3 regions of the Nocardioides sp. S5 genome follow, and region 2 is predicted to be linked to each of the others. Evidence: predicted binding sites of a transcription regulator. Region 2 holds the regulator's gene; each other region holds the start of a gene.
What was found. Region 2 encodes LexA, which represses DNA repair genes until DNA is damaged. Its sites were predicted from a motif close to TCGAACANNTGTTCGA; they were not measured.

Region 1 (10,173 bases), 1.1 Mb from region 2:
CGTCGCTGCGCAGGTCGTGCTCGGCGCGCTGCTCGTCCTCGGCACCACCACGGGCTCCCCCCTGCCCACGCCCGCCAACGTCGACGCCTTCCTGCTCGCCCTCGACGGCGCACTGGAGAGCTCGCGCAGCTATGCCGCGCCCGTGCAGCTCGGGGTGCCGCCGGTGCACCCGCTGCTGCTCATCGGCGGCACGCTCATCGTGCTCCTGGTCGACGTCATCGCCTGCACCCTGCGCCGCGCCCCGGTCGCCGGTCTCGTGCTGCTGGCGGCGTACACCCTCCCGGTGGCCGTCACCGGCGAGGCGGTCTCGTGGTGGCTCTTCGCCGCGATCGCGGCCCTCTTCCTCACCCTCGTCTTCGTCCAGCACAGCGACCACGTCACCAGCTGGGGCCGCTCGCCCGACGCGGACAGGTCGTCCTTCTCCGTGCGCACCGGCGCGATCGGCAACACCGCCGTCGCGCTGGGCGCCGCCGCGATCGCGCTGGCCGTGGTCGTGCCGGCGGCCGTGCCGACGATGAGCATGAGCGTCTTCGACGGCAACGGCCCCGGCACCCGCGAGGTCGAGGTGCAGGACCCGATGGTGGACCTGCGCCGCGACCTGAGCCGCGGCCAGGACATCCCGCTGCTCTGGGTGACCACCGCCGGCCCGCGTCCGACCTACCTCCGCCTCTCGGTGCTGACCCGTTTCAACGGGTCGTCGTGGACCCCCGGCGATCGCGAGATCCCCGACACCCAGACCGCCACCGGCGCCCTCCCGCCGCTGGACGGGGTGAGCACGGCCGTGGCGCGCAAGGAGCACAAGTACGACGTACGCATCGGGCCGGACTTCGAGTCCACCTGGCTGCCCACCACCGCCCAGGTGAGCCGCATCGCGGCCGGCACCGACTGGCGCTACGACGTCAACACGCGCGACTTCATCGGTGCCCGTGACGAGGTCACGACCGCCGACCGAACCTACGACTTCACCGGCGTCCAGCTCGACTACGACGCCCAGGCGATGAACGACGCCGTGTCGGGAGCCGGCAGCGTGGCCGGCACCTTCACCGACGTGCCGTCGTCGCTCAACAACGAGATCGAGCGCCTGGCCGCGACCGTGACTGCGGACGGCCAGACCCGCTTCCAGAAGGCCCAGCTGCTGCAGCAGTGGTTCCGCACCGACGGCGGGTTCCGCTACGACGTCGCGCAGGCCGAGTCCGCCGGCAGCGGCGGGGCCGACCTGCGGGCGTTCCTGCTCGACGACCGGGTCGGCTACTGCGAGCAGTTCGCCGCCTCGATGGCCATCATGGCGCGCGTCATCGGCATCCCGAGCCGGGTGGCCGTCGGCTTCCTCGCCCCGGACAGGTCGACCAACGGCGCCTGGGAGTTCTCCTCCCACGACCTGCACGCGTGGCCCGAGCTCTACTTCCCCGGGTCGGGCTGGGTGCGCTTCGAGCCCACGCCGCAGGCGCGCGCCACCGAGCCGCCCGCCTACACCGAAGCCGAGTTCGAGGCCGTCACCGAGAGCCCCAGCCCCAGCGCGAGCCGCTCCACCGAGCTCCTCCCCGAGCGCGGGGACGAGCCCAGCGCCGACACGGGCGCGGCCGACGCGGACACCACCTCGATCCCGTGGGTGCCGATCATCGCGTCCGCGCTGGGCCTCGCCCTGCTGGGGCTCCTGCTGCTGACTCCGCGCCTCGTGCGCGACGCCCGCCGCCGCCACCGGTTCGCAGGCGACATCGAGGACCTCTGGGTCGAGCTGCGCGACGTTGCCCGCGACCTCGGCCATGCCTGGCCCGTGGGCCGCTCACCGCGTCGCGTCGGCGACTGGCTGGGTCGCCTGCTCGCCGCCCCCGCGACGGAGGGGCCCCGCCCGGACCGTCCACGCCGCGGGCGCGACCAGGCGCCCGAGGCGGCGTACGCCCTCGACCGGCTCGTCGTCGCGCTCGAGCGCAGCCGCTACGCCCGCGACCCGGAGTCCTTCACCGCCGCCCAGCACGCCCACGACGCGGACCTGGTCGAGCAGGCGCTGGTCGCCGGCGTGACGCCGCGCGAGGTCCGTCGTGCCTCCTGGTGGCCGGCCTCGGTCGTCGGACGGCGTACGACCTGGCGCCCGCGCAGTCGCGCCGGCACGGCCCAGACTGAGACCCCGGACCACGAGACCAGCCGGACGGTCGACGAGCTCGTCGGCTGAGCGGGCACTTCGTCGCGCTGGCGCGTGCCGAGCGGGCACCTTCCTTGCCGTCGAGGGCGGCACTCCGGACGCACGGAACCGCCCGGTCAGCAACTCTCAGCGCGAGCAGCTGACCGGTCAGCGGCGCTCAGCGCGACGAACTGCCCGGTGGGCGAGTCTCAGCGCGAGGAAGTGCCCGGTCAGGGCCGGGTGCTCAGAAACCGCGTTCGCGGCGGCGGCGCCACCGCTCCTCCATGCGCTGCATGAAGGGAGCACTGGAGCGCTGGCGACCCTGACGCCCCGGGCGGTGCTGACGACCGCCGTCGACGACGCCGAGGCCGGTCTTGCCGGAGGCGCGCACCTTGGGCGCTGGGTGACCGGGGTTGCGGGCCGAGGTCAGCGCCAGGATCGCGCCGCCGAGCATCACGACGAAGCCGAGAACACCCAGGCCGGTGCGGACCAGCGGGTTGTCACCCAGGAGCACGGCCCCGATGAGCGCGCCGACGCCCACGAGGAGGATGCCGCCACCGAGCACCATGCGGCGACGGGCGGCGCGCTGGAACGAGGTGCCGCGCAGGGTCGAGGCGAACTTGGGGTCCTCTTCGACGAGCGCGCGCTCCATCTGCTCGAGCAGTCGCAGTTCTTCCTCGGAGAGCTCCACGGTTCCTCCTCACCTCGTGCCTCAAGTCTAGGCACGGTCCTGCACCTACGGTAGGCGTGATGGTGAAATTCCCCCGACCCGGGCACGCGAACCACCCGTAGGGGTCCCTCCTGCACCGTGCGAGCGGTCAGTCCCGACGGACGAGGCTCGCCGGACGCACCGCGGCGGCGCCGAACCTGCGCGTCGCCCGGTCAACCGCGCGGTCGGCCTCTGCCCACCCCCGCTCGGGCTCCCCGAGCGCCAGCTGGTGGTGGACCGTCGCGCGCGGCACGAGTCCCTCCACGCGTACGCCGACCAGGCGGAGGCGCGCGCGCCGGAGGCCGAGTGCGTCGTAGAGCCAGGTCACGGCACGGTGGATCTCGACGGTCACGTCGGTGGCCTCGGCCAACGTGCGTGACCGGGTGAGGGTGGTGAAGTCGGAGAAGCGGACCTTGAGGGTGATCGTGCGCCCGGCCACCTGGGCCGAGCGCATGCGTCCGGCCACCCGTGCCGACAGCCGCAGGAGCTCGCGCACGACCACGTCGCGGTCGTCGGTGTCGCGGGCGAAGGTCTCGTCGGCGCCCATCGAGCGCTCCGGCTGGTAGGGCTCGGACCGGACGGTGAGCTCGCCGCGGTCGGTGCCCCAGGCGAGATGGTGGAGCTGGCGGCCGAGGTGGACACCCACGGCGCGCTGGAGGGTGGCCAGCGGCGTGTGGGCCACGTCGCCGACGGTGAGGAGGCCGCAACGGTGCAGCAGCGCCTGGGTCTTCTCCCCCACGCCGTAGAGCTCGCCCACGTCGAGCGGATGGAGGAAGGACGTGACCTCCGCGGGTGGCACCACGACGACACCGTCGGGCTTCGCGCGCCGGCTGGCGACCTTCGCCACCGACACCGACGCCGCCACGCCGACCGAGCAGGTGATGCCCTGCTCGTCGTGGATCACCGAGCGCAGCCGCTCGGCGATCTGTCGTGGCGTGCCGAGGCGCCGCGCGGACCCGCGCACGTCCAGGAACGCCTCGTCGAGGGACAGCGCCTCCACCAGTGGTGTGACCTCGCGGAAGGTCTCCATGACCGAGGCGGAGACGCTCGCGAAGGTGGCGTAGTCGGGCGCGAGCACCACGACGTGCGGGCACAGGCGGCGTACGCGCGTCATCGGCAGGGCCGAGCGGACGCCGTAGCGGCGGGCGACGTAGTTGGCAGCGAGCACCACCCCGCGCCCGCTGCCGCCGACGACCACTGGCTGGTCCACGAGGTCGGGGCGCTCGCGCAGCGCGACGGAGGCGTAGAACGCGTCCATGTCCACGTGCAGCAGCGGCGTGTCGGTCACCGGACACCCCCGGTGACCGGCCGTTCAGCGGGTGGAGATGACGTGCAGCTGTGCGGCGAGAGGGAGGTATTCCGGGCGGGTGGCCACGGCCCGCTCGAGCTCGACCAGCGCCGCGGTGGCGCCGGGCTCGAGGTCGAGAAGGCTCCCGGGGACGAGGTCGGCGAAGACCCGCACGGCCTGGACGGCGGCGGGCTGGAGGCCGGCCCCGACGAGCAGGTCCACGAGCTCGTCGTGGGTGAAGCGGTGCCCGGTGCGAGCGGCGGAGGTGGGGTCGCCGTCGAGCAGCTCGCGCGCGGCCTGGAAGTGGCCGGCCATCGCGCGGGCCACGACGGCGGCGTGGCGCTGGGCGACGAGGAGACTGAGGTGGCCGCCGGGACGCAGCACCCCGGCGATCGCGGACAAGGACGCCGCGGGGTCGTCGACCATCTCCAGCACGCCGTGGCACAGGACCAGGTCGGCGTCCTCGACGAGCCCGGGCAGGTCGGACAGGTCGCCCTGCTGCCCGGTGACCCGGTCGGCGACGCCACGCTCGCGCGCGCGACGGTCGAGCGATGCCAGCGCGTCGGGACTGGGATCGATGACCTGCACGGTGTGGCCGAGCTCGGCGAGGGGAACGGCGAAGCCGCCGGTGCCGCCGCCGACGTCCACGATCCGCGCCTGCTGCTCGGGGAATGCACCGGGCGCGTCGAGCACCCGGCGCACGCCGTCCCAGACCACGCCTGACCGCACGGACTGGCGACGCTCGCTGGCGGAGGAGCTGGCAGAGGGCTGCGGCATGGGAGCAACCCTAGTGGGAGCGGTGGTGCGGCAGGGCTCATCCCGGGCTCACGGGGCTGCCGTGCCACAGGCTGCGCGAGAGGCCGGTCCGCGCGCCTGCCGGCTCCGGCGCCACCTCACGCCACGCTGGCGTGCGGGACCAGGCCGAGCGCCTGCTCGATGACGGCCAGGAACCGGTCGGCGTCGCGCACCAGGTCGTCGGCCTCTCGCTCGCTGACGGCGCGGGTGGAGCCCGCCTCGGCGGCGGCGCGCTTGGCGGCACCCGAGGCGAAGAAGCTCGCCCACTCGGTGAGCTCGGGTGCGACCTCGGCGAGCAGGACCCAGGCGTTCTTCTGCCGTCGGCCCCGTGGCGCCGGCTTGGCCCGCGCCGCGAGCAGGGCGGCTGCTGCGCACAGCGCGGCGACGTGGGCGCAGGCATAGCGGGTGGGCACGTCACGCGCAGTGATGGCGTCGTGGAGCGAGGTGGCCGAGCGCTGGAGGTAGGAGTGGGCGGACGCGGGGATGAGGTGGGGGCTCAGGGTGTGGTCCATGCCAGCACCTCAGTCCAGGCAGCCGACGAGCTGCCAGCGCCCGTCGGTCCAGTCGAAGGAGAGGTCGAACACGCCGTAGGACGGCGAGGACTCCTCGTCGGGCACAGGACGGGCGGGCGGGGCACCGCGCCCGGCCTCCACCCGCCACAGCTCCCGCTCGGCCAGCAGGTCGCCCGCGGCGCCGTCGCGGTCGGTGGCGCCCTGCCACCACGGTCCGGTCTCCACCCAGTGCGCGACCACTGCGCGCACCTTCCACAGCCGGCCGCGCCACAGGAACTGGTCGGGGTCCTGCTCCTCGCCACGTCGCACCTCGACGGGGTCGTCGTACTGCCTCATCACGCCTCCTCACGCTCCGTCGACCCCGGGGCCGACCCGGGCGGAGATGGGGGTCGAGGTCACCACCGCCCGGGTCGCATCGAACATCTGTTCGAACACCCCGAACGTTACTCCTCCCCACCGACAACGCGTCAAGAGCAGTCGGGCGGGCGGGGAGGCAGGAGGCGCTCAGACGTCGCGGAGGTGGGCGGTGGTCTCGCGCTGCCAGAGGAAGAACGAGAGCACCAGGCCCTCGAGGATGACCAGCGCCGACAGCACCACGAAGATCGTGGGGAGGTGGGAGTCGAGGCAGACCGCCCCCACCAGCACACCGACACCTGCGGTCGCGGTGAGCACCGGACGGGTCCACGCGTGGCCGCCCAGGAAGAACGAGGCGAGGACCATCGCCAGCAGGGCGAAGCCCACGAACGCCACCACTGCCAGCGCCACGAAGCCCGGCACGATCGGGTCGTCGCGCAGCTGCTCGATCCCGCCCTGGGCCAGGAGCTCCTGCGCCGTCGGGTTGCCCTGGGCCCAGCCGAGGATCACCTCGTCGCGCATCAGCCACGTCAGCAGGGTGATCACGCCCGAGGTGGCCACGATCAGGCCCAGCACTCGCACGCTGTTGGTCACGGACCGGGGCACGTCGCGCGCCATCCATCACTCCTGAAGCTCATCGGTTGTCGTCGCTAGGCTCGCATCATGTCGACCGAGCACACATCGATCACCTCTTTTCGAGGCGAGCTCACCCGGCGCGGCGGGACAGGTGACGTGGTCATCCTGCCCGACAGCGCCCACACTGCGGCACTTGCCGCGGCGGCACTGGGGTGTGAGGTGGGCGCCATCGCCAACAGCCTGCTGTTCGACGCCGGGGGCGCGCCGGTCCTGATCCTCACCTCGGGGGCGCACCGGGTCGACACCGCAGCGGTCGCGCAACGGATCGGTGTCGGCCGGTTGAGGCGCGCGGACCCCGAGTTCGTGCGCCGTCACACCGGGCAGGTCATCGGCGGCGTCTCCCCCATCGACCACCCGGACCCGGTCCGCACCTGGATCGACCCGTGGCTGCGCCGCCACGACGTCGTCTGGGCCGCGGCGGGCCACCCTGCTGCAGTCTTCTCCACGACGTACGACGAGCTCGTGGCGATGACAGGCGCGGTCGAGGTCGACGTGGAGCCCGACCCCGAGCCGGACGCGAGCCCGCAGGACGGTGCCTGACCCGTGGACGCGCTGTCCCTGACCTTCTCCAGCGGGTGGGCGAGCGGCATCAACGCCTACCTCGTCGTCCTCGTGCTGGGCACCGCCGACCGGGTGGGCACGGTCGCGGAGATCCCGGACGCGCTGGGGCGGTGGGACGTGCTGGTGGTTGCGGGCTTCCTCTACGCGATGGAGTTCATCGCCGACAAGATCCCCTACATCGACTCCACCTGGGACGCGATCTCCACCGCGATCCGTCCCACCGCCGGCGCCGTGATCGGCGTGCTGCTGGCCGGCGAGGCCTCGTCGCTCGACCAGGCGGTCCTCGGCGTCGTCGGTGGCGGCACCGCGCTGCTCAGCCACCTCGCCAAGGCCGGCGGGCGGCTGGCGATCAACACCTCCCCCGAGCCCGCGACCAACATCCTGGCCAGCCTCACCGAGGACGCCGCGGTGCTGGCCGTCGTGTGGTTCTCGCTCGAGCACCCGCGAGCCGCGGCAGCCGTGGCCGGCGTGCTGCTCCTGCTCGGGCTGGTCATGCTGTTCTTCCTCTCCCGCCTGATCCGCCGCGGCTGGCGTCGGTGGAAGGCTGGTCCGACACGCGCGGGCGTCGGAGGTCCGGTCGCCTAGGGTTCACCCGTGGCGCGCGTGGTGGTGGTCGGTGGCGGGTTCGGCGGCATGGCAGCGGCAGCGCGGCTGGCCAAGCTGGGCCACGACGTCACCCTCCTGGAGCGCACCGACCGCCCGGGCGGCGCCCTGACCCCGGTCGAGCACGACGGCTTCGCGTGGGACGCCGGTCCCGCGAGCACCCTGCTCCCCGCCGTGGTCCGCGACCTGTTCCGCAAGTCGGGCCGTCCGCTGGAGCGCGAGCTCGACCTGCAGCCGCTCGACCCGGTCCGCGAGCACCGCTTCGGCGACGGGTCGTCGGTCCGGGTCCCCGGCGGTTCCCGCGCCGCCCAGCTCGCGGCCTTCGAGGGCCTGGGTCCGGGCCTGGGGCAGCAGTGGGTCGACCACGTGGCGTCGTACGGCGAGGCGTGGGAGCTGCTGCGCAAGGAGTGGTTCGAGCGAGCCTTCGACGCCGACGTCGCGCCGCGCGAGCTGATCGACCTCCTCGGGCGACGCGAGTCGCTGGACAAGAGGCTGCGTCGGACGTTCCGCGACGAGCGGCTGCGGCTGGTCGCCGGGCACCGGCTGGTCATGGCCGGCCACGACCCGCGCAACGCCCCGGTGCACGCCGGCGTCGACGTCTACCTCGAGCAGCGCTTCGGCGCCTGGACCGTCCCCGGTGGCCTCGCCGCCCTCGGCACCGCGATGGCCGCACGGCTCGAGCTGCGCGGCGTCACGGTCCTGACCGGGACCGAGGCACTCGACCTCGTCGTGCGCGACGGACGGGTGGCGGCCGTCCGGACCGCCGACGGCGAGCTGGACGCCGACCACGTGGTGGTGGCGATCGACCCGCGCCGCCTGCCCGCGCTGGCGTCGTACGTCCGGCGCACGATGCCGGCGATGCCGCCCGTGGTCTGCCACGTCGGCCTGGCCGGTGACGTCCCGGACATCCCGCACGAGGTGGTGGTGCACGGCGACCCGCTGCTGGTCGTGCGCACCGGGGGCCGGGCACCCGACGGCGCCGCGGCCTGGACCGTGCTGGGCCGCGGCCGCATCGCCGAGGACGTGCTGCTGGCGCTGGCCCGCCAGGGCATCGACGTGCGCAAGCAGGTCGTCGCCCGCGTCGACCGCACCCCCCGAGACCTCGTCGAGCAGTGGGGCGGCTCGCCGTACGGCGTGCTGTGGCAGGGACCGCGCACGTCGCGCGACCGGCTCGGACCACGTACGCCGATCCCGGGCGTGCTCACCGCCGGGGCGCACGCGACCACCGGCTCGGGGCTCCCCTTCGCCGGCCTCAGCGCCGCGCTGGTGGCCGAGGTGGTCGGCCGCGCCTGACGCGTCCGGTCAGTAGGCGAGCTCCCAGACGACCGTGACCGTGCTGGTCACCGTCGCCTCCCCCGGCTCGATCGCGCCGCCGCCGTGCGCCATCGCCATCCGGGGCATCGGTCCCGGGCCGCCCTGTCCTGCGTCGCCCTCGACGATCGTCTGCACGGCGCCCAGGCCGGCACCGGCCAGCCGGGCGAGGGCTGCGGCGCGGTCGCGGGCATCGTGGAACGCGGCCTCGCGCGCCTTGTCGCCCGCGCCGTGGTCCTCGGTGACCTCGAGCCCGACGCCGTCGACCGCGAGGGCGTCGCCGATGCCGGCCGCGAGCTCGCCGAGCATCGCGCCGGCTGATGCCAGGTCGGCGCAGCCGATGGCGAAGGCGTGGCGGGCCTCGTAGCCCAGGCGAGTGCCGGAGTGGTCGTGCCAGGGCCACACCGTGATCCCCACCGAGGCGATCCGGCGCTGCTCGGTGTGGCGCCGCGCCACCTCGACTACCGCGCCGGCCGCCGACGACATGGACTCGTAGGCCTCCGCGACGCCGTCGCCGCGGGCGACCGCGGACAGTCGGACGACAGCGCTGTCGGGCGCGACGCGGGCGGTGCCGGTCCCCGTGACGGTGACGGTCATCATGCGAGTCACCGTAGCCGGAGCCGTGGCGGCGCCAGGTCACACGGTGATGCGCAGGTTGGCGAAGATCTCGCGCGTCGCCTTCGAGCGGTTGAGGGTGTAGAAGTGCAGACCCGGGGCGCCCGCCTCGAGCAGGTCGCGGCACAGCTCGGTCGCGATCGCGATGCCCTCCGCCCGCAGGCGCTCGGGCTCGTCCGCGAGGGGCTCGAGCCGGGAGGTGATCTCCGCGGGAAGCTGGCGGCGCGAGAACTCGACCATCCGCTGCATCGAGCGCAGGTTCAGGATCGGCATGATGCCCGGGATGATCGGCAGGTCGGCCCCCACCGCCCGCGCCCGCTCGACCAGGCCGACGTAGTCGGAGGCGCGCAGCACCATGTCGGTCACGGCGAACTCGGCACCGGCGTCGTGCTTGGCCTTCAGCACGCGCGCGTCGGTCTCGAGGTCCACCGCGTCGACGTGGCCCTCGGGGAAGGCCGCGACGCCGATGCGCATGTCGGCCCGCTCGCGGATCAGCGCGACCAGCTCGTTGGCGTAGGTCAGTCCGCCCTCGGTCGGCGTCCAGGGGCTCCCGGGACCGCTCGGCGGGTCACCACGCAGCGCCATCACGTGGTGCACGCCGGCCCGGCTGAGGTCGTCGAGGATCGTGGTGAGCTCCTCGACCGTGTGGCCGACGCAGGTCAGGTGCGCG
Region 2 (10,173 bases):
CGGCCCGCGAGCAGACTCCTTGTACCTCGTAGGGCTCGAGTTGACCCGTACGACATATTCGCTGCCGCTCTCACCTCTCGATCTGACGCTTTGGATCTTCCAGCCGCCCCACTCGATGAACCCTCCAGCCGAGTACCACTCCTCGACAAGATCGGCGAGATCCGTGCATGCCTTGCAGCCAACAGAGAGTTCCCGATAGACGTCCGTCTTCCCGGTGTTTTCCATCTCAGCCTCGGCGGCTGCCCACCGCCGGATGAACTCCTCAGCACTCTCCGCCTCAACCGTCTCCGACGCAGTGGGCAACGGGGACGACGACGGCGGCGGGTCCGGCATCTTGGGCCGGGGCTCGGGGTCGTCCGAGCAGCCCGCCAGGAGGAGGGGTACGACGGCGGTGAGCGCGAGAGCGCGGCGTACGTGCATGAAGGAGCCTTCCCGAGAACTACGTCAGCACTCGGGAAACTACCCAGTTCAGCTCTCCTCGAACCACCCCCGGCCGCAGATCTGTGGACAACCCGCCCGGCCCGGCTTGTGCGGTCACCGTGGTGCGGATCCCGCATCACAGCTACCGCACAACGGTCGGAGTCACCGGTTGACCGGGGATCCCGACAACACAGACACCAAGGAAGACCACGAAATGACGCCGAGGGGCGGGCCACCAGGCCCGCCCCTCGGTCTTCCCCTTGTTCCACCAGCCGGGGTCGAAGCGGCTGATGGAGGCCTCACGCGTCAGTCGGAGACGACCGGGACGCGGAGCTTCTGGCCAGCCGCGAGGCTGGCGGACTCGAGCGCGTTGAGGCGCTCGATCTCGGTCATCATCGACCGGACGTCGCCGTCGGTGGCGACCTCGCTGGCGATCCCCCACAGGGTGTCGCCGGGGGCGACCTGGACGATCTCGGTGGGCGCGCGCTCACCGGCCGAGCCGGTGCCGACGGCACCGCCCGCCAGCATGAACGCGACGGCCAGGACGAGGAACAGCGCGGTCACGAAGACCACGAGGCGACCGCGACGGGTCAGGCGCACCGTCGAACGGACGGGGGCGGGAGTGGTGAAGCTGGGGGCAAGGCTGAGGGTGCTCATGGTGTGGCCTCCTGGGGAAGATCAGCCGGGTACGTTGTCGAGCGAATGTCTAGTGGGACCCACCGACAACGGCTTCGCAGCCGCCTCGACGTCGATCAGACGTTCGATCGAACATGTGTACGACGGTAGAGCACCTGTTCGAACAGGTCAAGCACCCGCACGAACAATTGTTCGATGCGACGGACAGCGCGACGAGACGGCGGTCAGCGCTTCCTCATCGCGCGCCGGCCCTGCGCGGCGAACAGCACCGCGGCGTGCTGCGCGGTGCCCGGGGTGAGCATGGCGCCGCGCATCACGCCCGCGCGCCAACCGGGCATCGTCCGGACCACCCGTCGCGAGCCCACGAGGGCGACAGCGGCCTCGGCCACCTCGGCCACGCCGAGGATCCGCCCTCCCGAGTACGTCAGCTGCGAGCCCATGCCGTCGGGGTCCTGGCCGGCCAGCATCGCGGTGTCGACGCCGTCGGGGCACAGCGCGTGCACCCGCACCCCGCGCGGCGACTCCGCGTTGACCGACGCCGACAGCGAGACGACCGCGGCCTTCGTGGCGGCGTACGCGCTGTAGCCGGGCACCGGGCCGAGCCCGGCGAGCGAGGCGACGTTGACGACGTCGCCACCACCCGGGCCGAAGGCAGCGAGCGCGGCGCGGCAGCCCCACATCGCGCCGAGGAGGTTGACCTCGACGAGCCGGCGGACCTTGTCGTCTGAGAGCGAGGCGAGCGTGCCGTCGTCACCGACGCCGGCGTTGTTGAACCACGCCACGAGCGGCCCGTGCGCAGACGCCTCGGCGGCGACGGCGCGGTGCGCGTCCGGGTCGCGTACGTCCATCGCGACGCCCGCGGCGGCACCGATCTCCGCGGCCGTCGCAGCGGCCGCCACGGCGTTGAGGTCACCGACCACGACCCGGTGCCCACGGGCCACCATCAGCTCCGCGATCCCGCGGCCGATCCCGCGGGCCCCGCCCGTCACCACGCACGACGTCGTCATGTCCGCAGGCTAGCGACACGCGGCTTCGAACAGGTGTTTGATCCTCGGGCCCCGGGAGGACTACGGTGATCGCACCAGCCACCCCATCGCCCACGAGGTGGCCACCCGCGTCGAGAGGTTCCACGAGATGGCCAAGTCAGAGGACAAGAACGTCATCGAGATGCCCGACGGTCCCCCGGACGCCACCGGCCTGACCCCGCGCCAGCAGCGCGTGCTGGCCACCATCAAGGACTCGATCGAGACCAAGGGCTACCCGCCCAGCATGCGCGAGATCGGCCAGGCCGTCGGCCTCACGTCCTCCTCGAGCGTCGCGCACCAGCTGCGCGTGCTCGAGGGCAAGGGCTTCCTCAAGCGCGACCCCAACCGCCCGCGCGCCCTCGAGGTGTTCCTGCCCGAGGTGATGGCCGCGCGCCGCTCGATGTCCAGCGGCGAGGAGTCGAGCGTCGACGAGACCGGCATCGGCGACGTCGTCCCGACCGCGGTCAACATCCCCGTCGTGGGCCGCATCGCGGCCGGCGGGCCGATCCTCGCCGAGGAGCAGGTCACCGACGTCTTCCCGCTGCCCAAGCAGCTCGTCGGCGACGGCACCCTCTTCCTCCTCGAGGTCTCCGGCGACTCGATGGTCGAGGCCGCCATCTGCAACGGCGACTACGTCGTGATCCGCCAGGAGCAGACCGCGACCAACGGCCAGATCGTCGCGGCGCTGATCGACGGCGAGGCGACCGTGAAGACCTTCCAGCGCAAGGACGGCCACGTCTGGCTGCTGCCGCACAACGCCGCCTACGACCCGATCCCGGGCGACAACGCCACCATCCTCGGCGTCGTGACGGCAGTGCTGCGCAGCCTCTGACTGGGTGTGTCCCTATTGCACTGACGACGAGCACGGTCACCGTGCGGGGCATGTCGTACCCAAGTGATCTGACCGATGAGCAGTGGGCGTTGCTGGATCCGGTGTTCAACGCGCCGGGCAAGCGCGGCCGCAGGCATGGTGATGACCTCCGCACCGTGGTAGACCCCCACACGGCTCGCCGCCCTGTGCAAGAGCGGGCCGGTGTTCGTCGGGCCGCTGGAGATGGGGCTGCTGCTTCACCAGCCCGGTTCGGATCGGCCGATCGGCGCCGACCACTTCGTCGCGGTCCTCGACGCCGGCCCGGACGGAGTCACCATGCACGACCCCCAGGGACATCCCTACGCCTGGTTGCCGCGCGCTGCGTTCCTGGCCGCCTGGGGCAGCGACACGATCGGGTACGGCACCGGCCGGTTCCCCCTGCGGACCAACCTTCGGCGGGTGGCGGACCGCACCGAGCACGACGCGGTGCGCGACCTGCTGCCGCTGGCCTACCGGTGGGCTCGCGGCGACCACGGTTCGTCAGGCGGAACCGGGATGGCGTTGCGCGACCTCGCGGAGCGGGCCGAAGCCGGACTCGGCAACCCGGCGGTGCCCGTGTTGCAGGACTTCTCCCTCCGTCTGGGGGCACGCCGACGCGCCGACGCCGCCACGGAGCTCGCGGCGTGGCCGGAGGTCGCCGACGTCCTGGACGCCCAAGCCCGTGCACTCGGGCGGGCTCAGTACGCGGCGGTCCGCGAAGACGGCACGCAGCTGGCGGACGCTTTTCGCCAGGCCGCCGATCTGCACGACGAGCTCGTGAACGCACTCTCCCGAGCCGTCTGAAGCAGAGCCCTCCACACCTGCCGGTCAGCGGCACCGCGGGTTCGCGATTTCTGTCGGTGCCGACCGGCACCATCAGGGGCATGCCCGTAGCCGCTGGAAAGACCGCCGATGCCGTGCTGGTCTCGCATACCGGTGTGGCGTTGACCCGGGCCACTACGTTCCGGTTCACCCTCGACGTCACCAGCGAGCAGCACCAACGGCTGTTGGCGCACGCCGGGGCGTCCCGGCTGGCGTTCAACCATCACCTGGCCCGGGTGAAGGTGAACCTCGACCAGCGTGCCGCCGAACGCACCTACGGTGTGCCGGAGGCGGACCTGACGCCGTCGTTGTCGTGGAGCAAGGTCTCCTTCATCAACCACATGAACGCCTGGAAGGACGGCCGCGCGGTCGACGCGCCGGTCAACCACGACGGCAGCCGGGGTCTGCCGTGGCGAGGCGAGGTGTCGACCGATGTGTTCGAGACCGCGTCCGTGCACGCCGCCCAGGCGCTGGCGAACTGGGCGGCCTCCCGAAACGGCGCACGGGCCGGCAGGTCGGTCGGGTTCCCGCGGTTCAAGTCCCGGCACAAGACGACGCCGGCTTTCCGGCTCCGCGCCAAGTACCCCGAGGGTGCCGCGCCGCCGGTCCGTCCGACCGGACCGAAGGCGATGCGGTTCCCCAAGCTCGGTGGGCTCCGGGTCCGCGAGTCCACCCGCCGGCTACGGCGGCTGCTTCAGCAGGGCCGCTTCCACGCCTACGCTGCCGCGTTCCGGTACGAGCGCGGCCGCTGGGTCGTCTCGATCACCGGCGTCGCCGCACCGTTCCACCCGGCTCGCCGCACCACCACCGGCCGCCACCGGGCCCGGGTCGGGGTCGACCTCGGCGTGAAGACCCTCGCGGTCGCCGCCGACGAACACGGCAACCTCCGAGAAATCTGGGAGGGGGTGAAAGCACTCCACACAGCCCAGGCACGCCTGAAGCTGGCCAACCAGAGGTACTCGAGAACCAAGAGGGACTCCAACGGCCGCAAGAAGGCAGCACGACGCCTCGGCAAGCTCCACGCCCGCGTCGCTGCGGTACGGAAGGCGCTGTTGCACCAGATCACCGCCGACCTCGCCAAGGGCTACGCCTGCCTCGTGGTCGAGGACCTGAACACCGCCGGCATGCTCGCCAACCGGCGGCTGGCACGGGTGGTCTCCGACGCTGCGTTCGCAGAGCTGCGCCGGCAACTCGAGTACAAGAGCAGTTGGTACGGCACCGAGCTCATCATCGCTGACCGCTGGTTCCCGTCGTCCAAGACCTGCTCCGGCTGCGGGAGCATCAAGGCCGACCTGACCTTGACCGACCGCACCTACCGATGCGACTCCTGCGGTCTGGCCATCGACCGCGACGTCAACGCCGCGATCAACCTCGCCCGCTACACCGAACCACCACCGAGCAGCTCACCGCCACAACATGTGGCCGCCTGACGCCCGCACCGCGTCTGCACCCGGATGGGCCGGGGAAGAGCCGACCGCCACCCTGCAGCACTGGGGCACTGGGTCGGAACCGAGGTAAGACCACCCCCGTGGCGCTCGGACGGCGACCAAACCACACGTCCGTCAGGTAGGGGTGAAGGGGAGCCGGTGTCGTCCCGAATAGGGACACACCCAGTGACAACCAGCGCGGGTGCACGATGGCTGCATGAGCCAACTCCAGGATTCCTACGACTACGTCATCGTCGGTGGGGGTGTCGCGGCCGCCAGTGCGGTCTCCGGCATCCGGTCGGAGGACGAGGGCGGCAGCATCGCCGTCATCGGCTCCGAGCCCGCCAAGCCCGTCTACCGCCCCGCCCTGTCGAAGGACCTGTGGCTCAAGGACGGCGCCACGCTCGAGGGCAACTCGCTCGCCGGTGACCTGGAGGACGACGACCACGTCGACCTCGTCACCGACACGACCGTGACGGCGATCGACCCCGACGCCCACGCCGTACGCCTCGCCGACGGCAGCAGCGTCGGCTACGGCAAGCTCCTGCTGGCCACCGGTGCCGAGCCGCGCGTGCTCGCCCTCGACCCCGGACCGCGGGTCGTCTACTACCGCACCGCCGCCGACTACGAGCGCCTGCGCGCGATCGCCGGGAAGGGCAGCCACGTCGCCGTCGTCGGCGGTGGCTACATCGGCTCGGAGATCGCCTCCGCGCTCGTGCAGAACGACGTCGCCGTCACGCTCGTGCTCAACCGGGAGGACGTGCAGGAGCAGATGTTCCCGCGCGCGCTCGCCGCCAGCCTGACCAAGGCCTTCGACGACCGCGGCGTGACGATCGTGCACGGCTCGGTCGAGCGCGGCGAGGACACCGGCGACGGCGTACGGATCCGGCTCGACGACGGCACCGACATCGCGGCCGACGCAGCGGTCATCGGCGTCGGCGTGCTCCCGCGCACGTCCCTGGCGGAGGCCGCCGGCCTCGAGGTCGACGACGGCATCGTCGTCGACGACCGCCTGCGCACCAGCGCCGCTGACGTGTACGCCGCGGGCGACGTCGCGTCCTACCCCGACGCGCTGCTCGGGCGCCGTCGCGTCGAGCACGTCGACCACGCGGAGAAGTCCGGCGCGCACGCCGGCAAGGTGATGGCCGGCGCCGACGCGGCCTACGACTACACCCCCTTCTTCTGGTCCGACATCCTCGACGCGGGCTACGAGGCGGTCGGCGAGACGTCGAGCGAGCTCGACATGGTCGAGGACTGGAAGCACGGCGAGATCGGCACCGGCGTCGTCTACTACGTCGGCTCGGGCCAGGTCCGTGGCGTGCTGCTGTGGAACGTGTGGGACAGCGTCGACCAGGCGCGCGAGCTCATCGCGTCGACCGGCAAGGAGCCGGTGTCAGACCTGGAGTCGCTGCGCGGGCGGATCGCGTTCGGGTAGGGGTCACCGGTTTTCGAGGCTCGTCGCTGGCGCTCCTCGCACCTCAACCAGCGATCGTTCGGTGGTTGAGGTGCGAGCGGAGCGAGCCTCGAAACCACACCGGCGCCCACGCGGTAGCCTCGCGGCGATGTCCAGCCCAGACCCCGCGCTCTTCCGCACCCGCCCGGGCAACCGACGGCGGCTGACGCCCGACGGCGAGGCCGAGCTCGACCGGCTCACCGTCGCGGCCGAGGAGTCGGCGTGGCTCAGCCCGCTGGCGTACAACCTCACCGTCAGCCACAGCCACCGCTTCGTCTGGTACCGCGTGGCGAAGGTGGCGACCCGCACGATCCGCCACCACTGCGAGACCAACGGCGTCGCGCTCGACGTCGACCACGCGATGCGGGTGCGCTACCCGCTCGCGTCGTACGCCGACTACTTCACCTTCGCGTTCGTGCGCGACCCGCTCGACCGCTTCGTGTCGGCGTGGCACGACAAGGTCGTGGACCACAACTACTACGACTTCGACCCCGCCACCCACGAGCGGATGCAGACGGTGGAGGAGTTCGCCCGCTGGACCGCGGCGCACGACCTGTCGGCCGTGCCCGGCACCGACCAGCACCTCACGCTGCAGAGCCGGATGATCGACCTCAACCGGGTCGACTTCGTCGGCCGTCTGGAGACGTTCGACCGGGACTTCGCCGAGGTGTGCGAGCGCATCGGCGCCCCGGCCGTGCCGACGGCGCCCAAGAACCAGACCGCACCCGGCGGCCGCGACCGGCAGGTCTCCGACGAGCTGCGGGCGCTGGTGGCGCAGATGTACCGCCGCGACTACCAGGTCTTCGGCTACCCACCCGACGCTCCCGTCCAGGAGGACTGACAGATGGCGCTCGAACGACCACGCTTCAGCACGACCAGGCTCCGCGAGGGCTACGACGTCGCGGACGTCGACACAGCGGTGGACCGTGTCTTCGTCGCACTCGCCGACGGGGCGACGTCGATGACGGCCTCGGACGTCAGCAGCCTGAGGTTCAACCCGGTGCGGCTGGCCGAGGGTTACGACATGGGCGAGGTCGACAGCTGGCTCGACCAGGCCGCGGCGGAGCTCGGCCGGACCTCCGGAGGAGCGGCACCGGCGACTCCGGCGGCCCGCGAGACGCCCGCGTCGGCGGCGTACGAGACCACGAGCGGCACGCGGTCGGACGCCGTCACCGAGGTGAGGTCGAGCTCACCGCGCATCCTCGTCGTCCTGGCGCTCGTCGTGCTGCTCGCGATCGTGGCCTACGCCTTCTACGCCTGACCCAGGCGCTTCAGCGCCTGGCGGACGAGCGCGGGGTCGGTCGTCGACCACATCGGCGGCAGCGACGCCTTGAGGAAGCGGCCGTAGCGAGCGGTCTCCAGGCGCGGGTCGAGCACGGCGACGATGCCGCGGTCGGAGGTGGTGCGGATCAGCCGGCCGGCGCCCTGGGCCAACAGGAGCGCCGCGTGCGTCGCCGAGACCTCCATGAAGCCGTTGCCGCCCCGGTCGTCGGCAGCCTTCGCGCGCGCCGACATCAGCGGGTCGTCGGGGCGCGGGAAGGGGATCCGGTCGATGATCACCAGCTGGCAGGTGTCGCCGGGGACGTCGAGGCCCTGCCAGAGCGACAGCGTGCCGAACAGGCAGGTGTGCGGGTCCTCGACGAACTGCTTGGCGAGCTCGGGGAGCTGGGCGTCGCCCTGCGCGAGGGTGGTCAGGTGCGGCAGCCGGGTGCGTACGGCCTCGGCGGCGGTCTCGGCGGCACGACGCGACGAGAAGAGGCCCAGCGTTCGCCCGTCGAGGGAGTCGACGAGGTCGCAGATCTCGTCGAGCTGGGCCTGGCCGAGGCCGTCGCGGCCGGGCTGCGGCAGGTGGCGGGCGACGTAGAGGATGGACTGCTGGCCGTAGTCGAAGGGCGAGCCCACGTCGAGGCCCTTCCACGGCAGCGCCGTCTCGTCGTCGTCCTTGGCGGTCGCGATCTGCGAGCCGATGCGCTCGGTGGGCTTGAGGCCGAGCGAGGTGGCGACGGCGCCGAACTCGCCGCCGAGCATCAGCGTGGCGCTGGTGAAGACCACGGTCTTCTCGGTGAGGAGCTTGTCGCGCATCGGGCCCCACACCTGGAGCGGGGCGACGTGGAGCCGGGCGGGGAAACGGTCACGCGCCTCGCCGAGCCACAGCACGTCGCGGTCGGAGCCGGCAGCCATCCGCTCGGCGTTGACGAAGACCTCCTGCACCATGCCCTTGGCCTGGGTGCGTCCCGCGTCGCCCTCGGCCTCACCACCGGACTCGCGGGGGAACGCCGAGACGCACGCACGGGCAGCGTCGCGCACCAGCACGAGCGCGTCCGCGAGCTGCGTCGACATCGGGTCGATGCGTCCCGGCGGCGTGGCCTCGAAGGCCTCAGCGAGCTGAGCCGCCGCGTCCTCGAGGTCGCCGGCCGGGTCGCCGTCACCGTCGGTCCAGCGGCCGGCGCGGCGCGCCGCCCGCTCGATGTCGGACGCGCCGAGCTCGTCTGTCGCGGCCTGGGTGACGCGCTGGACGAGCTCGTGGGCCTCGTCGATCACGACGGTGTCGTAGTCGGGGATCATCGGCACCTCCTCGATCGCGTCGATCGCGAGGAGGGAGTGGTTGGTGACGATCAGGTGGCTGCGCTGGGCCCTCTCCTTGGCCAGCTCGGCGAAGCACTCCGCGCCGAACGGGCACTTCGCGGCGCCGAGGCACTCGCGGTGGTTGACCGAGACCTGGCGCCACTCGCGGTCGGTGTGGCGCGGGGCGTTGTCACGCTCGCCGCTGCCGCCGGCCTCGGTCTCCTCCTCCGCCCACGCGCGCAGCTCGAGGACCTTCTCGGCCATCGAGCCGGTCGGGACGTCGACGAGGGTGCCCTGGTCGTCGGGCACGCCGGCGCGGATGCGGTGCAGGCAGGCGTAGTTGGAGCGGCCCTTCAGCACGGCGTACGACGTGTCGACCCCGCGCACGTGCTTGACCGCCTCGACCAGGCGCGGCAGGTCGCGCTCGACGAGCTGGTGCTGCAGCGCGAGGGTGGCGGTGGCGACGACGACGCGCTTGTCGTGGAGCATCGCGGGGACGAGGTAGCCCAGCGACTTGCCGGTGCCGGTGCCGGCCTGGACGAGCAGGTGGCGGCCCTCGGACATGGCCTCGGCGACCTCGCTCGCCATCTGCACCTGGCCGTCGCGCTGCTGTCCGCCGAGGGCGCTGACGGCCTGCGCGAGCACGTCCGTCACAGGGGTGCCGACGGGGCTGGCGGCAGTCGCGGTCTCAGGCACCAGAGAACCCTACGCGGCCTCGCCGACACCACGGCGTACGCCATCCACAACGCGCCGCGGGACGCGCGGCGGGGTGCGTCAGTGCAGCTTCTTGCGCCCCATCTGGCGCTCGATGCGGCGCTCGGGCTGGCCGAGGACCTTCGCCAGGATCTTCACCCGGTAACGGTAGGCCACGACACCGAGCACGACGATCAGCAGGAACCAGAACATGCGACGAGCCTACGCCGCGCCCGGTCACCGGGCAGGAGAAGAGCGAGCTCGCCTCAGACGACCGCGCCG
Region 3 (10,173 bases), 740 kb from region 2:
ACGTCGCCCGCGAGTCGCAGACCTCGATCATCGGCAACGTCTACCTCGGCCGCGTGCAGAACGTGCTGCCCTCGATGGAGGCCGCCTTCATCGACATCGGCAAGGGCCGCAACGCCGTGCTCTACGCCGGTGAGGTGAACTGGTCCGCACTCGGTCACAAGGAGGGCGCGCCGCGCAAGATCGAGTCCGTGCTCTCCAGCGGCCAGATGATCCTGGTGCAGGTCACCAAGGACCCGATCGGCCACAAGGGTGCCCGCCTCACCAGCCAGGTCAGCCTGGCCGGCCGCTTCCTCGTCTACGTCCCCGACGGCACCACCTCGGGCATCTCGCGCAAGCTGCCCGACACCGAGCGCAACCGTCTGAAGAACCTCCTCAAGGAGATCGTCCCCGACACCGCCGGTGTGATCGTGCGCACCGCTGCCGAGGGCGCCAGCGAGGAGGAGCTGACCCGCGACGTGGAGCGGCTCAAGGCGCGCTGGGAGGACATCGAGAAGAAGTCCGCCAACCGCGGCTCCGGCCCGCAGCTGCTCTACGGAGAGCCCGACCTGACGCTCAAGGTGGTCCGCGACCTCTTCACCGAGGACTTCTCCAAGCTCGTCATCGAGGGCGACGCTGCGTGGGAGACCGTGTCGGCGTACGTCGAGTCGGTGGCCCCGGACCTCGCCGAGCGCGTGCAGCGCTTCGAGCGCGGGAGCACCGGCGGCGACATCTTCGCGACCTACCGCGTCAACGAGCAGATCCAGAAGGGCCTGGACCGCAAGGTCTGGCTGCCCTCGGGCGGCTCGCTGGTCATCGACCGCACCGAGGCCATGACGGTGGTCGACGTCAACACCGGCAAGTTCACCGGCTCCGGTGGCAACCTGGAGGAGACGGTCACCAAGAACAACCTCGAGGCGGCCGAGGAGATCGTGCGCCAGCTCCGGCTGCGCGACATCGGCGGCATCATCGTGGTCGACTTCATCGACATGGTCCTGGAGTCCAACCGTGACCTCGTCGTACGCCGTCTGGTCGAGTGCCTGGGCCGTGACCGCACCCGCCACCAGGTCGCCGAGGTCACCTCGCTCGGCCTGGTCCAGATGACGCGCAAGCGCATCGGCACCGGTCTGCTCGAGTCGTTCAGCGAGAACTGCGAGCACTGCCACGGTCGCGGCGTCGTCATCAAGGACCAGCCGGTCGACCCCGACGCGAAGTCAGACGACGGCGAGGGCCGTCGCAGCTCCCGCCGTCGCGGTCGCCGCGGCGCCAGCGGTGAGAACGACAACGGCAGCGGCGGTGGCAACGGGGGCAACGGGGGAGGCAGCGACTCGTCCTCCGACCACCACGGCCACGCCCCGTCGCCCAAGGACGTGGCCGCCATGGCGCGCCACGAGAAGCCGGTTGACGAGAAGCCGGCCGACGAGAAGCCGGTTGACGAGAAGCCGGCCGACGAGGCTGCTCCCAGCGTGGCGGAGCCGGCTGACGAGCCCGCTGCCTCCGCGGAGGAGCCGACGGCGAAACCCGCTGCCGAGGCTCCGGCCGAGGCTGCCCAGGAGGTTCCGGCCGAGGCCGCTGACGAGCCCGCTGCCGAGACCCCGGTCGAGGCGCCTGCCAAAGGGGCTGCTGAGGAGCCTGCTGCGCCGGCTCCCGTCGAGGACGAGAAGCCGCGCGTCGTCACCCGCACCCGACGCCGCTCCGCGAGCCGTCCCGCCGGTCCGCCGGCCGCCGTCTCCGTGACCGAGCCGGTCGCGACCGACGGCTCGGGCCAGGTGCCGGGTGTGCTCTCCGGTGCTGCCGGCACCGTCCCGGACACGGGCGCGGTCGAGCCCGGCACTGCCGGCTCCGAGCCGGTGGACGCACCCGTCGTGGAGCACGTGCCGATCAAGAAGAAGGGCTCGCGCAAGCGCTGAGCACCGTGGGACGGGGGCGGCCGGACGTCGTTTTGCCGGTCGTCACCCGATCCCGTAGTCTTGACCCTCGGTGTTCGACACACCATCCCTGCGCGCCCGCCACGCGGCGTACTCGCCCTTCCAGGCGGTGTCGTGCGCAGGTAGAAGTTCCCCCAGTTTTCCGCAGTCTGATGAGGAGAGTGGCCGTGTACGCGATCGTGCGCGCTGGCAGCAAGCAGCAGAAGGTTGCCGTGGGCGACGTCATCGAGATCGACGCGATGGGCGCCGCGGGCGACACCCTCACCCTTCCGGTGGTGATGGTCGTCGATGGCGAGAAGGTCACCGCGACCGGCCTGGACAAGGCGAGCGTGACCGTCGAGGTCACCGGCCGGACCAAGGGCCCCAAGATCATCATCCAGAAGTACAAGAACAAGACCGGCTACAAGAAGCGCCAGGGTCACCGCCAGAAGTACACCCAGGTCAAGGTCACCGACATCTCCCTCTGAGCGTTCGCTCGAGGTCGACACGTCTCTCTCCAGCTCAATCGTCAAAGGACTGAACAATGGCTCACAAGAAGGGTGCCGCGAGCACCAAGAACGGTCGTGACTCGAACTCGCAGCGCCTCGGCGTGAAGCGTTTCGGCGGCCAGGTCGTCGGCGCCGGCGAGATCATCGTCCGCCAGCGCGGCACGCACTTCCACCCGGGCACCGGCGTGGGCCGTGGCGGCGACGACACCCTGTTCGCCCTGCAGGCCGGCGCCGTCGAGTTCGGCACCCGCCGCGGTCGCAAGGTCGTCAACATCGTCCCCGGCGAGTGACCTCCCCGCGACACTGAGCACTTCTGCGAAGGGCGTCCCGATTCCGGGGCGCCCTTCGTGCTTTCACCCACCGATGCAAGGAATCTGATGGCCATCCCCACGTTCGTCGACCAGGTGACGCTGCACCTCGCGGCCGGACGAGGTGGCAACGGCGTGGCCTCCGTCAAGCGCGAGAAGTTCAAGCCGCTCGGTGGTCCTGACGGCGGCAACGGCGGCCAGGGCGGATCGATCATCCTGCAGGTGGACACCAGCGTCACCACCCTCGTCGACTACCACCACAGCCCCAAGCGCCGCGCCGACAACGGCGGACAGGGCGCCGGTGACCACAAGAACGGCGGCAACGGCAAGGACCTCGTCCTCACCGTCCCCGACGGCACCCTGGTCAAGGACGCCGACGGCAACGAGCTCGCCGACCTGATCGGCCACGGCACGACCATGGTGGTCGCCCAGGGCGGTCGGGGCGGCCTCGGCAACGCGGCGCTGGCCTCCTCCAAGCGCAAGGCCCCCGGCTTCGCGCTGCTGGGCGAGCCCGGGGACGAGCTCGTCGTACGCCTCGAGCTGAAGGTCGTCGCCGACATCGGCCTCGTCGGGTTCCCGAGCGCCGGCAAGTCCTCGCTCATCGCCGCGATCTCGCGGGCCCGGCCCAAGATCGCCGACTACCCCTTCACCACGCTGATCCCCAACCTCGGCGTGGTCACCGCGGGCGAGACCACCTTCGTGGTCGCCGACGTCCCCGGCCTGATCGAGGGTGCCGCGGAGGGCCGCGGCCTGGGCCACGACTTCCTGCGCCACATCGAGCGCTGCGCGGCGCTGGTCCACGTCGTCGACACGGCGTCGATCGAGCCCGGTCGCAACCCGCTCGACGACCTGGAGGTCATCGAGGGCGAGCTGGCCCGCTACGGCGGTCTCGAGGACCGCCCGCGACTGGTCGCGCTCAACAAGGTCGACGTGCCGGACGGCCAGGACATCGCCGACATGGTGGTCGAGGAGCTGCGCGGTCGTGGGCTGCGGGTCTTCGAGGTCAGTGCTGCGTCCGGTGCCGGTCTGCGCGAGCTGACGTTCGCGATGGCCGAGATCGTCGTCGCGTCGCGCGAGGTCGCCCCCGACGTCGCGCCCGAGCGGATCGTGCTGCGGCCGAAGGCCGTCGACGCCAGTGACGACTTCGAGGTCGTCCGGACCGATGACGGGTGGCGCGTGCGCGGCACCAAGCCCGAGCGCTGGGTGCGCCAGACCGACTTCAGCAACGAGGAGGCGGTGGGCTTCCTCGCCGACCGTCTCAACCGGCTCGGCGTGGAGATCAAGCTCGCGCGCATGGGCGCCGAGGAGGGCGACGCCGTCATCATCGGCCCCGAGAACAACTCCGTGGTCTTCGACTTCAAGCCCAGCATCGAGGCGGGCGCCGAGATGCTCGGTCGCCGTGGTGAGGACGAGCGGCTCCGTGAGAACCGCCCGGCCCGCGAGCGCCGTCGCGACATCGCCGAGGCGATGGAGACCAAGAGCGAGGAGGAGGCGCGCGCCGACGTCGCCCGCCGCCTCGACGAGGAGCGCAAGAAGAAGGGCCCCAACCGCAGCAGCGGCAGCTCGGGAGTCGGTCCGATGTCCTACGAGATCGGCAGCAAGGACGACCCCGACTGGGACGGCAGTGACGACTGACCGCTCGACCCTGGTCCGCGCCGCCCGGCGCATCGTGGTCAAGGTCGGGTCGTCGTCGCTGACCACGGCCGCGGGTGGGATCGACCCCGATCGCGTACGCCGTCTCGTCGAGGTCCTCGCGACGGCGCGAGGCAGCGGCGCCGAGGTGGTCCTGGTGTCGTCGGGCGCCATTGCAGCCGGCCTGGCGCCGCTCGGCTTCAGCACCCGCCCGCGCGCCCTGGCGGCCCAGCAGGCGGCGGCGTCCGTGGGGCAGGGGCTGCTGGCCCACCGCTACCAGGAGGAGTTCGCCAGGCACGGCATCGTGACCGGCCAGGTCCTGCTCACCGTTGACGACGTGGTGCGCCGCGCCCACTACCGCAACGCGCACCAGACCCTCGCCAAGCTGCTCGAGCTCGGGGTGGTGCCGATCGTCAACGAGAACGACACCGTCGCCACCTCCGAGATCCGCTTCGGCGACAACGACCGGCTCGCGGCGCTGGTGGCGCACCTGGTGCACGCCGACCTGCTCGTGCTGCTCTCCGACGTCGACGGTCTCTACGACGGCCCGCCGAGCCGGTCCGGTGCGCAGCTGCTGCCCGTGGTGCGCTCCGAGGACGACCTCGCGGCGGTCACCATCGGTGCGGCTGGCTCGTCCGGCGTCGGCACCGGGGGCATGACGACCAAGGTGGAGGCCGCCCGCATCGCGACCGGCGCCGGCATCCCGGTCGTGCTCACTTCTGCCGAGCAGGGTGCTGCGGCGCTCGCGGGTGCCGAGGTCGGCACCCTCTTCGAGGCCACCGGCAAGCGTCGCCCGGCACGTCAGCTCTGGCTGGCGCACGCCACCACGGGCCTCGGCTCGCTGACCCTCGACGCCGGAGCCGTACGCGCCGTGGTGTCCCGCGGGGCCTCGTTGCTGCCCGCCGGCATCACCTCGGTGGCCGGCAGCTTCGTGGCCGGTGACCCCGTCGACCTGCTCGATCCCGACGGGGGAGTGGTGGCCCGGGGGCTGGTGAACTTCGACTCCGAGGAGCTGCCCGCGCTCCTCGGCCGCTCCACCGGTGACCTGAAGGAGTCGCTGGGAGCGGCGTACGAGCGCGAGGTCGTGCACCGCGACGACCTGGTGCTGCTGGGCTAGACGGCTTCGCCTGGCTGTCCCGTGGGGGACGTGTCGAGGCAGTGGTCCGAGTGGACGGTGAAGCCCTCGTGCGGCCGGAGCGCGAGCAGCGTCTGCTCGACCCTTGATGGCCGCGTCGGACGCGGAGGACCGCCCGTCGAGTCCCGGACGAGTCGTCTCCGCACAACGGGCGGATCCTGATGCGTTCTTGATCGAACGTGTGTTCTAAATATGGTCGAGCCGGGGTAGAGTCGGGTTCACGTTCCACAGTCACCGGGTAGTCGTGATGCCGAGCTGGTGGGGCGAGTTGCGAGGGTGAGTAATAGTCCGGTGATCCGGGCCTCCAGGAGCGACGACCGTAGAGCCACACGCACGTGCGTGGGGTACGCCGTCGTCGGAAGGAGGCCAGCCGTGAACCACCCGATCCTTGTTGCTGCCTCCGACATCCGGAGCCTGCTGAAGGGCGTCGCAGGGACGAACCCGACGTTCATGTCCACCTCCGAGAAGGCGGCCGCTCTCCGTGAGCTCGTCGCGGCCGAGGCGCAGCTGGTCGAGCTCCGGCTGAGGGTCCTGGCCGACGCGGGCGACCTCGCCGACGCGACGGGTGCGAAGGACGCCGCGGGGTGGCTGGCGCACCAGACTCGTGCCCGGTACGCCGACGCACGGGCCGATCTCGCCCTCGCTGGGGCGTTGGACCGGGAGCGGCCGGTGCTGGCGGTGGGGATGCGCGAGGGCGCCGTGACCCTGGCCCAGGCGCACGTGATCCGCCGAGCCCTCGACGCCCTTCCCGTTGCGGTGGACGCCGACACCGTTGACCGCGCTGAAGCCCACCTGGTCGCGTGCGCGGCGGAGTTCGGGCCGAAGGAGCTGGGGCGGATCGGGCGGCGGGTCCTCGACGTGGTCGCCCCCGAGATCGCCGAGGCTGCGGAAGCCGCCCGGCTGGCCGATCTCGAAGCCCGCGCCGCGGACAAGACGCGGATGACGATGCGCCGCCAGGGCGACGGCACCACCCGCATCAGCGCGCTGGTGCCGGACGCGGTCGCGACCCGGCTCGCGACCTACCTCGAAGCGTTCGCCAACCCCCGCGCACCCCACGAAAAGACGGGCGGGGACGGCGATCCGTTCACCCGGCTGCCCTACCCCCGCCGCATGGGTGAGGCGTTCGCCCGGTTCCTCGAAGCAGCCGACCCGACCCGGCTGCCCGTCCACGGCGGCGACGCGACCACGGTCGTCGTGACCATCCCCTTGGCGTCGCTGCGGGCCGAGCTCGCCACCGCCGACCTCATCGGCGCCGGCCTCGTCCCGGGCGATGACCTCACCGGCGACCGCATCACCGCCAGCCAGGCACGCCGGCTCGCGTGCACCGCGAAGATCCTCCCCACCGTCCTCGACGGCACCAGCCTCCCGGTCGACCTCGGCCGCGCGAAACGACTCTTCACACCCGCTCAACGCAAGGCGCTGCTGATCCGCGACCGCACCTGTCGCGCCGAAGGATGCGACACCCCCGGCACCTGGTGCGACGCCCACCACCTCGACCCCTGGCACACCGGCGGACCCACCGACCTCGACAACGCGATCCTGCTCTGCCCGCACCACCACCACCGCGCCCACGACACCGGCTACCGCACCGACCGCCTCCCCAACGGCGACCTCAGGTTCCACCGGCGGACGTAGGAGCCGGCGCGGTGGGCGTGCGGACCTGCAGCGACGCGGACGGAACCCCTACCTCGGAGCTGCCGTCAGAAGGCCATGCCATTCCTCCGTGCCCTGGTGCTGACGGTGTTCGTCGTACCGGGTCTGGTCGTGACGTGGGGATCAGGACCAGCCGTCGCATGTTCCTGTGCCTATCGAGGGGTTCCAGACGCCGTTGCCGGTGCGGACGAGATCTTCGCCGGGACGTTGGTCGGCATGGAGGACCCGCCCCAGCAGGCCGTGATGAGCAGCGCCGACCCGATCACCTACACCGTGGCCGTGGATGCCGTCTATCGAGGCGACATCGGAACGTCGACCACCTTCGAGTCGCCGATGTCCGGTGCGTCGTGCGGCTTGGAGGGCATGATCGTCGACCGCCGCTACCTCGTCTTCCTCAGCAGCGACGGGGCACGCCGTACGGCAAGCCTGTGCGACGGCACAGCACTGGCCACTCCCAAGCGGATCAAGGCCGTGGCGCGGCTGACCGGGGCCCCGGCGCACCCCACGCAGGCGGCGGCGACTGGGGCGGCTCCAGCTGACGGTGAGTCCCCGGTGGCAGGGACCTCCGCCTGGGTGATCGGCGGCGGCGTCGCCGGGGTTGGCGGACTCCTCGGTGTCTGGTTCCAGCGAAGGCGTCGCGCGGCCCGTACGCACGCTGTTCCACTCTGACCTCGTCGGTGCGCCTGAGTGTGGGTCGTCGGGAGAGGCACCCGTCACCCTCAGGCCTCCGGTGACGACAACGACTCCTCGAGCTCGTCCATGGTGCTGGCGAAGGCGCCGGCCAGGTCGACGTCGTACGCGTCGGCGAGCGTGAGCACGCTCCACAGGCAGTCTGCGAGCTCGTGGGCGAGCGCCTCGTCGAGGTCGTCGCGCGGGCGCACGCCGGCCTTGCCCTGCACGAGCTTGGCGAGGTCGCCGACGTCGCCGAGGAAGCCGAGCATGATCTCCTCGGTGGTCCACGAGCGGCCGTAGGTGGCGGCCTCGACGTCTGCTAGCGGGCGCGGACGGCACGGGCGCGGTCCTGCATCTGGTGGAAGTCCATGGGGTGATCCTGCCTCAGCCGAAGGTGCGGGGCAGGCCGAGCGCACCGGCGAGCCGGTCGGCGTACGGCTCCCGCTCCTGCGGTGTCACCCACCGCGTCGAGCGGTGCTGCTCGTAGAGGTGGTCGTCGCCGTGGCGCGGGAAGACGTGGACGTGCAGGTGCCACACGTCCTGGTTGCCGGCGGGCTCGTTGTGCTGGCGCGTCGAGGTGCCCTCGCAGTCGTACGCCGTCCGCATCGCGACCGCGACCCGCTGGGTCAGGTCCCAGACGGCGTGGCCGACCTCGGTGGGGATGGAGTAGAGGTTCTCGTGGTGACCGCGGGGGATGACCAGCGCGGCGCCGGGGTTGCCCGGCCACCACTTGGGCGAGATGCGCGCATAGGCGAGGTCGGTGACGGCGACGACGTCCTCGGGCTGGTTGTGCTCGTCGTGGCCGCCCCGCTGGATCCGGCAGAAGGGGCAGTCGTATCCGTCGGGCTCGTGGGTGCGCACGCGGCAACCCTGCCACCGCGCCGGACGCTAGCGTCGGAGCATGGACGACGCGCGCGAGCCGCTGCACCGGACGGCGGAGGAGGTCGCGGAGGACGAGGAGTTCTTCGGTTGGTACGGGCCGTGGGCGCCGCTCGACCCCGACGGGCTGGTGGACTTCATGGCCGGCTTCGACCGTCTGTGGTGGATCGTCGGCGGATGGGCGATCGAGGCGTTCACCGGCGTCCGGCGCGAGCACGAGGACGTCGACCTGTCCCTGCTGGCCTGCGACCTGGGAGCGTTCCGCGAGCACGTCGGAGACCGGTGGCACCTCTGGAGCATCCACGGCGGCACGCTGCGGCCCTTCAACGACCGTCACCCCGAGGTGCTGGACGTCCGCAGCCAGGTGTGGGTCCGGCGCAGTGCGCTGGACCCTTGGGTCATCGACCTGGTCATCACCCCTGACCGGGACGGGCTGTGGACCAGCAAGCGGGACCCCGACCATGTCGCGCCCCTCGACGACGTGACCTGGGTCGACGACGGGGGGGTGCGCTGGCTGAGGCCGGAGGTCGCGCTGCTCTACAAGGCTGCGCTGCACCGGCCCAAGGACGACCGGGACCTGACGGTGGCGTGGCCGCTGCTCGAGGAGGCCGAGCGGGAGTGGCTCCGCGACGCCGCCACCCGGCTGTACCCGGAGCACCCGTGGCTGGAGCGGATGGCCTGAGTCGGTTCAGGCCGAGCGGGCCCAGGCCAGTGCCTGTGCACTGAGCTCGTCGGTCGAGAGGCCGAGCTCACGGCGTACGACGTCCTCCGACTCCGCCCACGTCGAGAACCGCGCCGTCCGGAAGGTGCGCACGAGGTCCCAGAGCACGTCCTCGCCGCGGGTGCTGGCGAGGAAGTCGCACACGAGGGACGACAGGGCGTAGTTCACGCCGGCGTCGCGGGTGTAGAAGCGGCGGCTGGGCTCGAGCGCCCGGCCGGCGACGCCGAACAGCTCCTGCGCCGCGATGCGCCGACGGTCGTCGACGGGGAGGACCGAACGCGCGACGTACTCGGCCGTGCCCTCCACGAGCCACAGGGGCGAGCGGTCGTCGGTGGTGCCGAGGGCGACGTGGACCAGCTCGTGGCGGAAGACCCGTCCGCGCGCGAGCACGTCGCCGACCACGGTGGGGTTCACCGCGAAGCGGTAGGCCGCTGCCGGACCGCCCGGGCGGGACATGACAGGGAAGGCGACGGCAGCGGTGTCGGCCACCGTCATCGCGCTCATCCGGTCGAGCGCGGTGACGTCGGAGATGCCGTAGGCCACGAACTTCCCGGACCATCCGGGCAGGTGGCTACGCACGACGGCGGTCGCCTCGGCGAGGTCGCTCATGACGTAGGAGCCGTGCTCGGCGGTGTCCTCGTCGAAGACCGCGAGGATCCCGTCGGAGCGGCGTACGTCGATGTGGGCGAGGTCCCACGGGGCCGGCGTCCAACCGGTCTGGGCGTCGATCTGGGTGTTGCGGTCCTCGACCAGCAGCGCGTCGTCGCCGCTGCGCACGAAG

Region 1: the regulator LexA is predicted to act here: its motif matches at 5,839-5,854, upstream of CFI00_RS14720 (DUF6504 family protein).
Region 3: the regulator LexA is predicted to act here: its motif matches at 5,641-5,656, upstream of CFI00_RS16270 (HNH endonuclease signature motif containing protein).

Annotation. Positions count from the first base shown of each region.
Region 1 covers NZ_CP022296.1:2,973,571-2,983,743, forward strand. Annotated here, with positions in the region: gene CFI00_RS14695 (DUF3488 and transglutaminase-like domain-containing protein) at 1-2,170, shown strand, start outside; gene CFI00_RS14700 (DUF3040 domain-containing protein) at 2,364-2,810, opposite strand; gene dinB (DNA polymerase IV) at 2,938-4,116, opposite strand; gene CFI00_RS14710 (methyltransferase domain-containing protein) at 4,141-4,893, opposite strand; gene CFI00_RS14715 (SAV_6107 family HEPN domain-containing protein) at 5,010-5,423, opposite strand; gene CFI00_RS14720 (DUF6504 family protein) at 5,433-5,759, opposite strand; gene CFI00_RS14725 (hypothetical protein) at 5,928-6,395, opposite strand; gene CFI00_RS14730 (YbaK/EbsC family protein) at 6,441-6,953, shown strand; gene CFI00_RS14735 (DUF4126 domain-containing protein) at 6,957-7,559, shown strand; gene CFI00_RS14740 (FAD-dependent oxidoreductase) at 7,569-8,870, shown strand; gene CFI00_RS14745 (SIMPL domain-containing protein) at 8,880-9,488, opposite strand; gene metF (methylenetetrahydrofolate reductase [NAD(P)H]) at 9,525-10,173, opposite strand, start outside.
Region 2 covers NZ_CP022296.1:4,027,722-4,037,894, forward strand. Annotated here, with positions in the region: gene CFI00_RS19915 (hypothetical protein) at 1-420, opposite strand, end outside; gene CFI00_RS19920 (LysM peptidoglycan-binding domain-containing protein) at 727-1,077, opposite strand; gene CFI00_RS19925 (SDR family oxidoreductase) at 1,281-2,063, opposite strand; gene lexA (transcriptional repressor LexA) at 2,191-2,913, shown strand; gene CFI00_RS19935 (hypothetical protein) at 3,115-3,735, shown strand; gene tnpB (IS607 family element RNA-guided endonuclease TnpB) at 3,816-5,183, shown strand; gene CFI00_RS19945 (FAD-dependent oxidoreductase) at 5,398-6,615, shown strand; gene CFI00_RS19950 (sulfotransferase family protein) at 6,743-7,474, shown strand; gene CFI00_RS19955 (DivIVA domain-containing protein) at 7,478-7,894, shown strand; gene CFI00_RS19960 (ATP-dependent DNA helicase) at 7,885-9,894, opposite strand; gene CFI00_RS23915 (hypothetical protein) at 9,973-10,104, opposite strand; gene secD (protein translocase subunit SecD) at 10,158-10,173, opposite strand, start outside.
Region 3 covers NZ_CP022296.1:3,283,356-3,293,528, reverse strand. Annotated here, with positions in the region: gene CFI00_RS16295 (Rne/Rng family ribonuclease) at 1-1,886, shown strand, start outside; gene rplU (50S ribosomal protein L21) at 2,072-2,371, shown strand; gene rpmA (50S ribosomal protein L27) at 2,428-2,682, shown strand; gene obgE (GTPase ObgE) at 2,770-4,335, shown strand; gene proB (glutamate 5-kinase) at 4,325-5,449, shown strand; gene CFI00_RS16270 (HNH endonuclease signature motif containing protein) at 5,840-7,102, shown strand; gene CFI00_RS16265 (hypothetical protein) at 7,178-7,789, shown strand; gene CFI00_RS16260 (MazG nucleotide pyrophosphohydrolase domain-containing protein) at 7,840-8,061, opposite strand; gene CFI00_RS16255 (HIT family protein) at 8,177-8,653, opposite strand; gene CFI00_RS16250 (hypothetical protein) at 8,694-9,353, shown strand; gene CFI00_RS16245 (hypothetical protein) at 9,360-10,173, opposite strand, start outside.